2 regions of the Kitasatospora sp. NPDC092948 genome follow, and region 2 is predicted to be linked to the other one. Evidence: predicted binding sites of a transcription regulator. Region 2 holds the regulator's gene; the other holds the start of a gene.

Region 1 (7,499 bases), on a different contig from region 2:
CGTCCGCGAGCCCTACGGGGTCTGGGGCGGCATGACCGAGGACGAGCGCGAGGAGCTGCTCGGCCGTTCCCGCAACCGGCTGGTCCAGGTCCCGCTGGCGATGCCGCAGACCGTCCGCCACTGAACGCCCGATGAGCGGCCGCGGATGCCCCCGTCGCGAATCGCGGCACCGGACATCAGGCAGCTGAAGAAACGTTTCCCTGTATGCGTTGCGCCGCCCCTCCCCAGGCGGCGCGGACGCCTCAGCGGGCGGCGGCCGCCGCCGCGAGCTGGTCCAGCATCAGCTCCACCGCCGGAACCCCTGCCAGGTCCGGCAGGGTCAGCGCCACCACCTCGCGCCGTGCCGGCTCCCCCGACGCGACCCGCACCGGCACCGCCGCCACACCCGGGTGCCGCACCGACTCCAGCGCCAGGCCCGGCAGCACCGCCACCCCCAGACCCGCGCCCACCAGGCCCACCACCGCCGGATAGTCGTCCGTGGCGAACTCGATCGCCGGCGCGAAGCCCGCGTCCGTGCACAGCTCCACCAGATGCCCCCGGCACTGCGGGCAGCCGGCGATCCACTGCTCCTTCGCCAGCTCCGCGAGATCCACCGGCTCGCCCTCGCCCCGGCCCGCCAGCGGATGCCCGGCCGGCACCAGCCCCACCAGCGGATCGTCCAGCAGCGGGCGCACCACCAGCTCGGACCAGTCGTTCGCGGCGGCCGTCGCCGCCGCCTCCAACGTCGCCTCCGCGCGGGCCTCCCGCAGCGTCGCGTGCGGCGACGGCAGACTCAGACCGCCCTGCGAGTCCGGGTACCGGAACGCCAGCGCCACCTCGCACTCGCCGCCCCGCAGCATCGCCAACGCCTGCGGCGGCTCCGCCTCCACCAGCGACACCCGCACCCCCGGATGCGCGGCCCGCACCTGCGCCACCGACCGCGGCACCAACGTCGAACTCGCCGTCGGGAACGAGACCAGCCGCACCCGGCCCGCCCGCAGCCCCGCGATCGCCGCGACCTCCTCCTCCGCGGCGGACAGCCCCGCGAGGATCCCGTTCGCGTGCTTCAACAGCACCCGGCCGGCCTCGCTCAGCTGCATCTCCCGCCCCGACCGCACCACCAGCGGCGTGTCCACCGCCTTCTCCAGCGCCTTCATCTGCTGGCTCACCGCAGGCTGCGTGCAGCCCAGCTCCCGCGCCGCAGCGGAGAACGACCCCGTCCGGGCGACGGCATGCAGGACACGGAGGTGGCGGGCTTCAATCACGCCATCAACCTTAGGGGGCCGGGAGCAGGCGGCGGGCAGACAGGGGCGCGAGCGGGTGCGAAATCAGGGGCGCGGGGAACTGCGCGACCAACCAGGCAACCGTCCGCCCTCGACCACCCTCGTCCAGCCCCACCCACATCCGCACACGCAGAAGGGGCGCGAGGTCCTGGCGGTCCGAGCCCCGCACTACGAGAGTGCAGGGCCAGTCGCGCAGTTCCTCGCGCCCCTTCAGTGCCTACCGCCCAGCGGCCGAGCGCTTCAGTGGCTGTGGCCGTGCCCGCCGTGCGAGTGGCCGTGGCCCGCGGCGTCTTCCTCTTCCTTCTTCTCGACCACGAGGGTCTCGGTGGTGAGGAGGAGGGAGGCGATGGAGGCGGCGTTCTCCAGGGCGGAGCGGGTGACCTTGACCGGGTCGATGACGCCGGCCTTGACCAGGTCGCCGTACTCGCCGGTGGCGGCGTTGTAGCCCTGGCCGGCCTCCAGCTCGGAGACCTTGGAGGTGATGACGTAGCCCTCGAGGCCGGCGTTCTGGGCGATCCAGCGCAGCGGCTCGACCAGGGCGCGGCGGACGACCGCGACACCGGTGGCCTCGTCGCCGGACAGGCCGAGGCCGTCCTCCAGGACCTTCGCGGCGTGCACCAGCGAGGCGCCGCCACCGGCGACGATGCCCTCCTCGACCGCGGCGCGGGTCGCGGAGATGGCGTCCTCCAGACGGTGCTTGCGCTCCTTGAGCTCGACCTCGGTGGCCGCGCCGACCTTGATCACGCAGACGCCGCCGGCCAGCTTGGCGAGGCGCTCCTGGAGCTTCTCGCGGTCCCAGTCGGAGTCGGTGTTGGCGATCTCGGCCTTGATCTGGGCGACCCGGCCGGCGACCGCGTCGCTCGCGCCGGCGCCGTCGACGACGATGGTCTCGTCCTTGGTGACGGTGATGCGGCGGGCGGAGCCCAGCACGTCCAGGCCGACCTGGTCGAGCTTGAGGCCGACCTCCTCGGAGATGACCTGGCCGCCGGTGAGGGTGGCGATGTCGCCGAGGATGGCCTTGCGGCGGTCGCCGAAGCCGGGGGCCTTGACCGCGACCGCGTTGAAGGTGCCGCGGATCTTGTTGACCACCAGGGTGGAGAGGGCCTCGCCGTCGACGTCCTCGGCGATGATCAGCAGCGGGCGGGAGCCGCCGGCCTGCAGCACCTTCTCCAGCAGCGGCAGGAGCTCCTGGATGCTGGAGATCTTGCCCTGGTTGATCAGGATGTACGGGTCCTCCAGGACGGCTTCCTGGCGCTCCGCGTCGGTGACGAAGTACGGCGACAGGTAGCCCTTGTCGAACTGCATGCCCTCGGTGAACTCGAGCTCGACGCCGAAGGTGTTGGACTCCTCGACGGTGATGACACCGTCCTTGCCGACCTTGTCGATCGCCTCGGCGATCAGCTCGCCGACCTGGGTGTCCTGGGCGGAGAGGGACGCGACGGCGGCGATGTCGTCCTTGCCCTCGATCTCGCGGGCGACGGACAGCAGGTGCTCGGAGACGGCGGCGACGGCCTTGTCGATGCCCTTCTTCAGGGCGGCCGGGCCGGCGCCGGCGGCGACGTTGCGCAGGCCCTCGTTGACCAGGGCCTGGGCCAGCACGGTGGCGGTGGTGGTGCCGTCACCCGCGACGTCGTTGGTCTTGGTGGCGACCTCCTTGACCAGCTGCGCGCCGAGGTTCTCGTACGGGTCGTCGAGCTCGACCTCGCGGGCGATGGTCACACCGTCGTTGGTGATGGTGGGGGCGCCGAACTTCTTGTCGATGACGACGTTGCGGCCCTTGGGGCCGATGGTCACCTTGACGGTGTCGGCCAGCTTGTTGACGCCGCGCTCCAGCGAGCGGCGGGCGTCCTCGTCGAACTGCAGGGTCTTCGCCATGGTCCCGTTTCCTCAGGGTGTGGTCTGCGTACGTGGAGCAACAACCGCGCCCCGGGCCCCTGTCAGTGCTGACACGGATCCGGGGCGGGCTGGGACGTCTTACTTCTCGATGATGGCGAGAACGTCGCGAGCCGAGAGGACGAGGTACTCCTCGCCCTGGTACTTCACCTCGGTGCCGCCGTACTTCGAGTACAGGACGATGTCACCGACGGCGACGTCGAGCGGCAGACGCTGGCCGTCCTCGAAGCGGCCCGGGCCGACGGCCAGGACGACGCCCTCCTGGGGCTTCTCCTTGGCAGTGTCCGGGATCACCAGGCCGGAGGCGGTGGTGGTCTCGGCGTCGAGCGGCTGGACCACAATGCGGTCCTCGAGCGGCTTGATGGCAACCTTGCTGCTGGTGGTCACGTCCGAGCTCCCCTTCGGAGATTACGGGGTTGTCTTACAGGTAGGTGGACGAGGGTGCGCAGCTGCCGTCGCGGGGGTCAGGCACGCATCTTCGCGTTAGCACTCCCCCTGGGGGGAGTGCCAGGAACGACCTTAGGACGCCGTTAGCACTCAGTCAACCAGAGTGCCAACGACGTCGTGTCGGAGTTTCGGTCCGGCCCGGGATTCCGGGTTTTCTACCCGAACATACGTTCCCCGTTGGAACAATGCCCGCATGACGGAGTCGGGGGAGGACGCCGGGGAGCCGCAGCACGGGTTCCACGGGCTGGTGGCACTGCTGGTCCTGCTGGACGCGCTGCTGCTGGCAGCGGCGGGCGTGGCGTACTGGCTGATGGGGATCTCGCACCCGTACGGGCCGCTGCGCCACCAGGCGGACGGGACGCCGGTCCGGCACCACGTGGCCAGCCACACCCCGTTCCGGGCGGCCCTGGTGGTCGCGGGGGTGCTGACGCTGATCGTGCTGGCCCTGCTGCTGGCGCGGCAGTGGCGGCCGGCGGCGGTGCAGGGGGTGCTGATGGCGGGCGCGGTGGCGGCGGCGGTGCTGCTGTACCCGCACCAGCCGGCGGAGCCGCCGAAGCCCAGGAAGCACGTGCCGTACGAAGCCTGTTACAGCGGCGGGAAGTGCTACCGCTGGGACGAGAACGGGGACAGCACCGAGATCCACGATTGAGTGCGGGCACTCGGGCGTCCGCACCGACTCCCGCGCCGGGCTTGCGCCATGACGAAGCGTCGACCGTCCGTGCGGCGGGATGTGTTCCACACGCTCCGGCTGGTCCCGCCGGCGGTGCTGCTGCTGCTGAGCTCCGTTCCGTACGCGTCCGTGGCGATGGCGTTCGGCCTGGGCGCGGACCGGGAGGCCGGGCGCGGTGCGGGCGGGGCGACGGTGTCGACGATGTTCTCGGTGATCGGCCGGTGAGCGGGGCGGGGACAATGGTGCGGTGGAGATCGAGTCGTTCCGGGCGCTGCTGACCGAGCAGGGGCAGGCGCTGCTGGCCGAGTTGCGGGAGTTCACCGCGGATCAGGAGCTGGCGCTGGCGACCCGGCTGCGGCGGGAGTACCCGTCGGAGCTGGTGCGGGCGGCGTTCGAGCAGGCGCGGCTGCGGCAGCGGGCGGAGGCGAAGTTCGGGGCGGACGCCCGGTCGATGTACTTCACCCAGCACGGGGTGGAGCAGGCGACCCGGCGCAGCGTGGCCGAGTGGCGGGCGGGGCGGTTCGCGGCGCTCGGGGTGAAGCGGCTGGCGGACCTGTGCTGCGGCATCGGCGGGGACGCGATCGCGCTGGCCCGGGCCGGGATCGCGGTGCTGGCCGTGGACCGGGACGGGCTGACCTGCGAGGTGGCGCGGGCGAACGCGGCGGCGCTGGGCGTGTCGGAGCTGGTGGAGGTGCGCTGCGCGGACGTCGCGGACATCGACACGGACGGCTTCGACGCGGTGTTCACCGACCCTGCGCGGCGCACCTCGCGCGGCCGGGTGTTCGACCCGGAGGCGTATTCGCCGCCGCTGTCGTGGGCGGTGGAGGCGGCCCGGCGCACCCCGTTCGGGGCGTTGAAGGTGGCGCCGGGGATCCCGCACGAGCTGGTGCCGGAGGGCGCCGAGGCGGAGTGGGTGTCGGACCGGGGCGAGGTCAAGGAGGCGGTGCTGTGGTTCGGCACCGCGGCGGCCGAGCCGTACCGGGCGACGCTGCTGCCGGGCCCGCACTCGCTGGCCGGCGGGGCGCTGCCGGATCCGCCGGTGGGCGCGGTGGGGCGGTACCTGTACGAGCCGGACGGCGCGGTGATCCGGGGCCGGATGGTCGCCGAGGTGGTGGAGCTGACGAACGGCCGGCTGATCGACCCGATGATCGCGTACGTCACCTCGGACGAGCTGCACCCGACGCCGTACGCGCACGCGTACGAGCTGACCGACGTACTGCCGTACAACGTCAAGAAGTTGAAGGCGCTGGTGAAGGAGCGCCGGATCGGCACCGTGGTGATCAAGAAGCGCGGGGCGTCGGTGGTCCCGGAGGAGCTGCGGCGGCAGTTGAAGCCGTCCGGGCCGAACGCGGTGACGGTGATCGTGGCCCGTACCGCGGCCGGCCCGGTGATGATGCTGGGTCAGCCGGCGGGCTTGGCGATGTAGTCGTCGAGGCGGGCGACGGCGAAGCCCTGTTCCTGGATGCGGGCGAGCATCTCGCCGAACATCGCGGTCATGCTCTCGCCCTTGAGCTCGGACGGGCCGCGGAAGTGGGCGAGGATGATGTCGCCGTTCTTCAGCTTCTTGTCGGCGGCCTGGTACTGCATGTCGTGGATCTGCATGGATTCGCGCCACAGCACGATGGCGCGCGGCCCGCACTCCTGCACCGAGGTGTTCAGGGTCGGGGTGTTCGCGCCGTCGCCGAACGGCGGGCGGAACAGGTACGGGGCGGTGCCGTACTGCTCGGTGAGGGCGGTCTGGTCGTCGCAGATCTCGAACTTCTGCCTGGCAGCCGGGATCTTGCTCATCTGCGGGTGGGTGACGGTGTGGTTCTGAATGGTGTTGCCGAGCGCCTGGAGCGGCTTGAAGTAGGCGTAGTCGTTCTTGACGATGTCCTTGGTCAGGAACATCGTGATCGGCACCTTCAGGTCGGTGAGCATCTGGACGAACTTGGGGTCCTTCTCGGCCCCGTCGTCGATGGTGATGAAGACGACCTTGTCCTGGGTGGGGACTTCGCTGAACACCGGCACCGTCCCGGTCCTGGCCAGCTTGATCGGCTTGTCGGCGGGCGCCGCGGGGGCCTTGGCCAGCGGCTTGAGGCCCCACTTCGCCCACGCGGCGTCGCCGGCGGTGTCCTGCGCGGGCTCCGACGGCGCGGCGGACGGCGCACCGGCGGTGGCGGGGGCGGGCTGCGCAGGGGCGGCCGACTTCGCGGCGGGCGCGGAGCTGCCGCACCCACTGGCCGCCAGCAGCACGGCGAGCGCGCCCGCCGCGTAACCGATCCGGACCCTGTTCGTCACCGGTGTCCCCCGCTCTTCAGATCTACAGACGTGTCGATGTTCCGGACGAACGCTACCGGCTCCGCGGTTGCCTAACCGACATCCGTCCGGGTGAAGGTCCACCGGTGCACCGGGCGCGCCAGCAGCCCCGCCGGGGGCTCCGGCACCGGCTGCGGCTCGCCGGCCCAGAGGGCGATCAGCAGCACCCGGTCGCCGGGCGCGGTGAACAGCTCGACCCGTTCCAGGCCGGCCGCCGCGCGCACCGCGGGCAGTGCGAACTCCCGCGCCCAGGTGTGCAGTTCGCTCCCCCGGCCGTCGGCCGCGCGGGCCTCCCACATGGCCGCCAGGGTCACTTCAGGGCCTCCGCCGCGTGGGCGTGGAAGTCCGTGTGGGGGACGTGCGTCTCGGTGACCGGCAGCGAGGAGTCCGCCGACAGGTCGAACGAGGACGCGGCCCGGTTGCGCCAGACCATCTCCGCGCCGAGCGCCGCCACCATCGCGCCGTTGTCGGTGCACAGGCCCGGGCGCGGCACCCGGAGCACGATGCCGGCCTTGTCGCAGCGCTGCTGCGCCATCTCGCGCAGCCGGGAGTTCGCGGCGACGCCGCCGCCGATCATCAGGTGGTCGACGTCGTTGTCCTTGCACGCCCGGACGGCCTTGCGGGTGAGCACGTCGGTGACCGCCTCCTGGAAGGACGCGGCGACGTCCGCCACCGGCACCGGCTCGCCGGCCCGCCGCTTGGCCTCCACCCAGCGCGCCACGGCGGTCTTCAGGCCGGAGAACGAGAAGTCGTAGGCGGGGTCGCCGGCGTTGTTCAGGCCGCGCGGGAACGCGATCGCCTTCCCGTCGCCCTCGCGGGCCATCCGGTCCACCACCGGCCCGCCCGGGAAGCCCAGGCCGAGCACCCGGGCCACCTTGTCGAACGCCTCGCCGGCCGCGTCGTCGATGGTCGCGCCGAGCGGGCGGACG
Region 2 (7,499 bases):
CGCCGGGCTCCAGGCGCTTGACGGCGACGGCGTGCCGCCCTTCGGGGCCGTCGAGGCGGACGGTGGCGCCGGGTGCGGCGCCCGTCAGGTCGTCGACGACGAACACCGGTGCGGTCATCGGAACAGGAACCCTCTCACGGAGCGGACAACAAAAAACCCGGACCGGGAGCGGCATGCACCGCTCCCGGCCCGGAAGGAACAGGTCTCACCGGCCGTTGAAGGCGTCCTTCAGCCGGGAGAACAGGCCCTGCTGACCGGGCGCGAACTGGCCGGAGGGCCGCTCCTCGCCGCGGATCACGGCGAGCCGCCGCAGCAGCTCCTCCTGCTCGGGGTCGAGCTTGGTGGGCGTCTGCACCTCGACGTGCACTATCAGGTCGCCCCGGCCGCCGCCGCGCAGATGCGTGATGCCGCGACCGTGCAGCGGGATCGACTGGCCGGACTGGGTGCCGGGCCGGATGTCGACCTCCTCCAGGCCGTCCAGGGTCTGCAGCGGGACCTGGGTGCCGAGCGCGGCGGCCGTCATCGGGATGGTGACCGTGCAGTGCAGGTCGTCGCCGCGGCGCTGGAAGACGGCGTGGCTGGTCTCGGCGATCTCCACGTACAGGTCGCCGGCCGGGCCGCCGCCGGGGCCGACCTCGCCCTCGCCGGCCAGCTGGATCCGGGTGCCGTTGTCGACACCGGCGGGGATCTTCACCGTGAGGGTGCGGCGGGCCCGGACCCGGCCGTCGCCCGCGCACTCCGGGCACGGGGTCGGGACGACGGTGCCGAAGCCCTGGCACTGCGGGCAGGGACGGGAGGTCATGACCTGGCCCAGGAAGGACCGGGTGACCTGGGAGACCTCGCCCTTGCCGCGACACATGTCACAGGTCTGCGCGGAGGTGCCGGGTGCGGCGCCCTCACCGCTGCACGTGGTGCAGGTGACGGCGGTGTCGACCTGGAGTTCCTTGGTGGTGCCGAATGCGGCCTCCTCCAGGGTGATCTCCAGTCGGATCATCGCGTCCTGACCGCGGCGGGTGCGCGAACGCGGGCCGCGCTGGCCGGTCGCGGCGCCGAAGAAGGCGTCCATGATGTCCGAGAAGCCGAACCCGGCCGCCCCGGCACCGAAGCCGCCCGCACCGCCGCCGTTCGGCGACAGCGGGTCGCCACCGAGGTCGTAGACCTGACGCTTCTGCGGATCGGAGAGCACCTCGTAGGCGGCGTTGATCTCCTTGAACCGCTCCTGCGTCTTCGGGTCCGGGTTGACGTCCGGGTGCAGTTCACGGGCGAGGCGCCGGAACGCCTTCTTGATCTCGTCCTGCCCCGCGTCGCGTCGGACGCCGAGTACCGCGTAGTAGTCCGTGGCCACCAAATGCTCCGGTTTGTTCCGCCTCTAGAAGTGCTTGCGAGGGCTGCGTGAGGGTCTCACGCAACCTTGCTATGACTCGGCCAGGATCTGGCCGACGTACCGTGCCACCGCTCGCACCGCCCCCATTGTGCCCGGGTAATCCATCCGGGTCGGACCGATCACACCCAGCTTTGCCACGCTCTGGTCGCCCGAACCGTAACCGACGGAGACCACCGACGTGGAATTCAGGCCCTCGTAGGCGATCTCGTGACCGATCCGGACCGTCATCGCGGAGTCCGCGGTCTCACCCAGCAGGCGCAGCAGCACCACCTGCTCCTCCAGTGCCTCCAGCACCGGACGGATGGACAGGGGGAAGTCATGGCCGAAACGAGTCAGGTTGGCGGTGCCCGCCAGCATGATCCGTTCCTCGTTCTGTTCGGCGAGCGTTTCGAAAAGGACGGTCAGCACGGTGCTGACCGAAGGCCGGTCGGCCGGTTCGAAACCGGCCGGCAGGTCCTCCAGCAGAGTAGGCACCTCGGGCAGCCGACAGCCGCCCGCCATGCCGTTGAGCCTGGCCCGCAGGTCTCCCAGCAGGGCCTCGCCGACCGGGCCGGGACAGTCCACCATCCGCTGCTCGACCCGGCCGGTGTTGGTGATCAGCACCAGCATCAGCTTGGTCGGGGTCAGCGACACCAGTTCGATGTGCCGCACCGTGGAACGGGTCAGCGACGGGTACTGGACCACCGCGACCTGCCGGGTCAGCTGCGCCAGCAGCCGCACCGTACGGGCCACCACGTCGTCCAGGTCGACCGCGCCCTCCAGGAAGTGCCGGATCGCCCGGCGCTCCGGAGCCGTCATCGGCTTCACCTCGGCGAGGCGGTCGACGAACAGGCGGTAGCCCTTGTCGGTCGGGATCCGCCCCGCACTGGTGTGCGGCTGGTGGATGAACCCGTCCTCCTCCAGCGCCGCCATGTCGTTGCGCACCGTGGCCGGCGAGACGCCCAGGTTGTGGCGCTCCACCAGGGCCTTGGAGCCGACCGGCTCCTCGGTGCCCACGTAGTCCTGGACGATCGCGCGCAGCACGGCGAGCCGACGCTCGTCCAGTGGGCGCACGGACGAACGGGGGTCGATCAGGCGGCCGTCGGTCTTGCCGTCGTCCGGCATGGGGCACGCACCTCCGTCGTCGTCCGTTGAACCGGTGGTCGATCAACTCTGGCACTCAACTGGGCAGAGTGCCAGAACCGTACCTGCCAGTGTACGGCCCGGGCCTGATGGCAGGAACGGTCCGCCCACGTGATCCTCGACCGAATACCGGACCGGCCGATGCCCGGGGGCCGCCCGAGCCGCATTCCCATCGGATTCCCATCGTTTCGGATGGTGCCTACGGGCCCTGCCAGTGGCAGCATCGAAGGCGAAGAGGCGAAGGAGGAGCAGCGATGTCGGCGTCACGACAGCACTCCCGGTTCACCCCCGACCGCGGCCTGACCGGTCGGATGGTCACCACCATGTTCTTGATCGGCCTGCTCTACGTCGGCTTCACCGGGCTGCTGATCGTGCTGCTGCGCGGCGCCTGGCCGCTGGTGGTGCTGATCGCCGGCGGCCTGTTCGTCGCCCAGTTCTGGTTCTCCGACAAGATCACCGAACGGGCGATGGGCGCCCACCAGGTCTCCCCCGAGGAGTTCCCGCAGCTGCACGGCGCGGTGGACCGGCTGTGCGCGCTCGCCGACATGCCCAAACCGCGGGTCGCGGTCGCCCGCAACGACATGCCGAACGCCTTCGCCACCGGCCGGAACCCGGAGAACGCGGTCATCTGCGTGACCACCGGCCTGCTGCGCCGGCTGGAACCGGAGGAACTGGAGGGCGTCCTCGCCCACGAGCTCTCGCACGTCGCGCACCGGGACGTGGCGGTGATGACGGTGGCCGGCTTCCTCGGCGTACTGGCCGGCGCGATGACCCGGATCGCGCTCTACGGCGGAATGATGGGCGGCGGCAACCGCAACAGCAACGACTCCAACGCCGCCATCGCGATGATCCTCGTCCCGCTGGCCTCGATGGTGGTGTACGCGATCAGCTTCCTGCTCACCAGGCTGCTCTCCCGTTACCGCGAACTCGCCGCCGACCGGGCCGCCGCCCAGCTGACCGGGCGGCCCAGCGCACTCGCCTCCGCGCTGACCAAGGTGACCGGCCAGATCGCCGCCATCCCGACCGAGGACCTGCGCAAGGCCCAGCCCTACAACGCCTTCTACTTCGCGCCCGCGCTGAGCGCCAAGGAGACCGCCGCGCAGCTGTTCTCCACCCACCCGTCGCTGGAGCAGCGGCTCGCGCAGCTGTCGAAGATCTCCGCCGAACTCGGGCAGTGACCTCTTCCCGACCCCCGACGCAAGGAGCTCGACCCCGTGGGATTCCTGGACGCCCTGTTCGGCCGCAGCAAGCCCGTGAAGCCGGACCTCGACCAGCTGTTCGGCATCCCCTCGGCCGCGCTCACCCTGCAGGCCGCCACCGGATTCCGCCCCACCGGCCTCGGCTCGGTGTGCTTCGCCGCCGTCGAGGGCGGCGCGTTCGCCGAAGTCCAGCAGCAGGTCCGAGCGCTCCTCGACGCCGACACCGAACGCGGCGGCACCCCCGTCGAAGCCTCCCGCGACGACTACGGCTACTCCTGGCTGCTCGCCCGGCACACCCCCGAGGAACTCCCCGACCTGGTCAACGACCTGCACGCGGTCAACAGCGAACTGGAGGCCAACGGCTTCGGCCCCCAACTCCTCTGCTCGATCGTCGCCTTCCGCGACCACGAGGGCCGCTCGCTCGGCCTGGTCTACCTCTACAAGCGCGGCACCTTCTACCCGATGTGCAAACTGCCCGGCCAGGAGAAGCGCAACAACCCCCTGGAGATCGAGATCTCCAACCTGCTCCGCAACGACCTGCGCATCGAGTCCGACCTCTCCCGCTGGTTCCCGGTCTGGGGCGCTCCCGGGCTGGAGGGCTGACAGCTCCCCGGAACGTTCCTAGGGTGGTGGCCCATGATCGACTGGACCGCCCTGCCCGACCGGGACCCGTCCGACGCCGAGCTGGCCGCCGTAGCCGAGGCACTGCGCTCGCCCGACCCGGTGGAACGCGACGAACGCGCGTACTCCCGGCTGGCCGACTGGGTGCCCGGGCTGCCCGAGGAACGGCGGCTGGCACTCGGCGACGCGATGGCGGCCCGCTTCGAGGACCCCGAGATCCAGGCCCGGACGTTCGCCCCACTCGTCCTTGCCCGGCTGGTCCGGGCCGGGACGCTGCGCGCCGAGTGGCTCGCCGCGTTCGCCCGCTGGTACCCGGCCGAGAGCGACCTGCGCGGCCACCACCCCGAACTGGGCTGGCTGCACGCCGTCGCGCACGGCGCCGACCTGCTGGCCGCCTTCGGGCAGCACCCGGATGTCCGCCCGGAGCCGTTGCTCTCCCTCGGCGCGGCCCGCCTGCTCGCTCCCACCGGGCACGTCTTCGACGCGATGGAGGATGACCGCCTCGGCTTCGCGCTCGCCCTGACGCTGACCCGCCCCGAGCTGACGGAACGCCGGGCCGTCGGCTGGCTGGACCCGGTGGCCGAGGTGTTCGCCGCCGGGCAGCCCGGGCCGGTGCCCGGCGAGGTGTCCAACACCCTGCGCACGCTGCGGGTGGTGCATCTGCTGACGGTCCGGGGTGTCCGCTCGCGGTGGGGCGACGCGGAGGTACGGACGGTTCCGCACGGAGCGACGGTCGGCGAACGGATCGTCGAGGTGCTGTCGACGGCGGCGGCGTACATCGGCTGACGGGGCGTCGGGGGCGGTTTCGTAGACTGCGGGGCATGCGCAGCAGGGAGTACGGGCCGGATCTGACCCCGCCGTGGAAGCGGCAGCAGCCCGCGCCGGAGGTGGCGGCGGAGCGGGATCTGGTGGTGGAGGAGGCGGCGACCGGGTTCTGCGGGGCGGTGGTGCGGTGCGAGCGGACCGCGGAGGGCTTCACCGTCACGTTGGAGGACCGGTTCGGCAAGCACCGGGTGTTTCCGTTGGTGCCCTGCGGATTCCTGCTGGAGGGACGGGTGGTGACGCTGGTCCGCCCGACCGGGCCGGCTCCGCAGCGCGGGCCCGGGCGGACGGCTTCCGGGTCGGTCGCGGTGCCCGGGGCGCGTGCCCGGGTGGCCCGTGAGTCGCGGATCTACGTCGAGGGCCGGCACGACGCCGAACTCGTCGAACGGGTCTGGGGCGACGACCTGCGGATCGAGGGCGTGGTGGTCGAGTACCTGGAGGGCGTGGACGACCTGCCCGCGATCGTCGCCGAGTTCGCGCCCGGCCCGGGCCGCCGGCTGGGCGTGCTGGTCGACCATCTGCTGCCCGGCACCAAGGAGCACCGGATCGCCGCCCGGGTGACCGGTGACCACGTGCTGGTCGTCGGCCACCCGTACGTCGACATCTGGCAGGCCGTCAAACCCGCCGGTCTCGGCTTCGCGGCCTGGCCCGAGGTGCCACGCGGCGAGGTGTGGAAGGAGGGCGTCTGCCGCCGTCTCGGCTGGCCGGTGGACACCCCGGCCGCCTGGAAGCGGATCCTCGCCTCGGTCGACGGCTGGAAGGATCTGGAGCCGGAACTCCTCGGCCGGGTCGAGGAGTTGATCGATTTCGTCACCCTGCCGGGCAGCACCTGACTTCCACTCGATCGGACGGCTGCTCAATCGGACAACCTCCCGGACGGCGGCACGGCCGAGGTCGGGGAGACGACCGGCGCGGCGGACGGGTCGGCCGGGCCCGGCACGGAGATCTGCGGCGCGGGCACGCAGGCGGGCACCGCGTCCACCACGACGGCGCGGAAGCTGTTCATCACCGTGCCACCGATCCGGGTCCGGCCCGCCGTCAGCAGCACCGTCGACCCTGGTGGGACGAGCTTGGGGTCGATCCGCACCGTGCCGGGGCCGTCACCGGGCCGCACCCGGTCGGGTTGGGCACGGGTGCCCTTCGGCTCCGGCAGCGTGCACTCCTCGGGCGTCCGGGCCTCCTCGATCCCGGCCGCCCGCACCCCGTACCGCTGCAGGGTGGCGACCAGGTCGGCCAGCGCGGCCGGGTCGCGCAGTTGCAGCGCGATGGTGCCGTCCGACTCCTGGGTGACGGCGTACGCGGCGTTCCCTCCGTGCTCGACGCCCAGCACCGCGGGCAGCACCAGCGCGGTGGCGACGGCCGCCACGCCGATCGCGACGGCGGCCAGCAGCGGGCGGCGGCGCAGCACGCTGCGGCGTGCGACCCGGTCGGCGGCGACGCTCCGTTCGGCGGCGAGAGCGGCCAGCTCCTCGCCGAGCTTCCGCTCGAAGTTGCTGGTGGACGGCGTGCGACGGGTGCTGTTCACGGGGACACCTCGATCATCGGGTCGACGGGGGCGCTCGGACGGGGCACCAGCAGGGCCGCACCGGGGCGGGGCAGGTCCTTGCGGGCGGGCTGTCGTTCGGCACCGAGCTTGCGGCGGGCCCGGTGCAGGCGGACCCGGACGGTGGCCTGCGAGATGCAGAGCGCCTGTGCGGCCTCGGCGGTACTCAGGCCGTCCACCACGACCAGGTCGAGGACCTCTCGCAGCGGCGTGCTGAGCCCCGCGTGCTGCTGCGCGAGGTCACGGACGGCGCGCTGGGCGTCGATCCGTTCCTCCAGGGCGAGGATGTCCTCCTCGGCGAGCAGCCGGCGGCCGGACAGCCGACCCATCGCCCGCCGCTCCCGACTGTCGCCCCGCCAGTGCCCGGCGAGGACGTACCGGGCGATGCCGTACAGCCAGCCGGCCGCCGTCCCGCGCTCGGGCCGGTAGCTGCCGGCGGCCTCCAGCGCCGCGACGAAGATGTCCGCGGTGAGGTCGGCCGCCAGGTGGGGGTCGCTGACCCGGCGGGTGACGAAGTCGAGTATGGCGTTGACGTGTTGGCGGTAGAACGCATCGAAGCCGTCCGGAGTGGTCAGCTCCGGAGTGCGGCCCTCGGGGCCCGCTTCGTCCTGAGGGTGCTCACGGATACGCATGCGTCCCTCCTCGGTCGGGGGAACCCGGTGGGTCCCTTCACCGAGTAATTGGCCGCAGCCCACCGAGGCGTTTCACGCCCGCAGTCCCCCGATCGGGCGGTTTGCGACCGGTTTCCCCGGTGCACCCGCCCCGGCCGAACCGCCGAACCGCCGAACCGCCGAACCGCCGAACCGCC

Evidence for each region. Region 2 encodes HrcA, which represses chaperone genes, less so after heat shock. Its sites were predicted from a motif close to TTNGCACTCNGNNNNNCNGAGTGCNAA; they were not measured.
Region 1: groES (co-chaperone GroES) is a predicted target of HrcA. The motif match lies at 3,686-3,712, and genes of this name have one in related genera.

What each region holds. Positions count from the first base shown of each region.
Region 1 covers NZ_JBIVPU010000002.1:174,088-181,586, forward strand. The annotation lists gene ACIQF6_RS05380 (WhiB family transcriptional regulator) at 1-124, shown strand, start outside; gene ACIQF6_RS05385 (LysR family transcriptional regulator) at 243-1,244, opposite strand; gene groL (chaperonin GroEL) at 1,503-3,137, opposite strand; gene groES (co-chaperone GroES) at 3,237-3,542, opposite strand; gene ACIQF6_RS05400 (hypothetical protein) at 3,796-4,251, shown strand; gene ACIQF6_RS05405 (hypothetical protein) at 4,300-4,497, shown strand; gene ACIQF6_RS05410 (methyltransferase domain-containing protein) at 4,520-5,698, shown strand; gene ACIQF6_RS05415 (polysaccharide deacetylase family protein) at 5,674-6,552, opposite strand; gene ACIQF6_RS05420 (hypothetical protein) at 6,624-6,869, opposite strand; gene tsaD (tRNA (adenosine(37)-N6)-threonylcarbamoyltransferase complex transferase subunit TsaD) at 6,881-7,499, opposite strand, start outside.
Region 2 covers NZ_JBIVPU010000004.1:124,970-132,468, reverse strand. The annotation lists gene ACIQF6_RS14145 (16S rRNA (uracil(1498)-N(3))-methyltransferase) at 1-118, opposite strand, end outside; gene dnaJ (molecular chaperone DnaJ) at 206-1,345, opposite strand; gene hrcA (heat-inducible transcriptional repressor HrcA) at 1,415-2,488, opposite strand; gene htpX (zinc metalloprotease HtpX) at 2,761-3,684, shown strand; gene ACIQF6_RS14125 (hypothetical protein) at 3,721-4,308, shown strand; gene ACIQF6_RS14120 (DUF2785 domain-containing protein) at 4,342-5,112, shown strand; gene ACIQF6_RS14115 (DUF3097 domain-containing protein) at 5,148-5,981, shown strand; gene ACIQF6_RS14110 (hypothetical protein) at 6,005-6,673, opposite strand; gene ACIQF6_RS14105 (RNA polymerase sigma factor) at 6,670-7,323, opposite strand.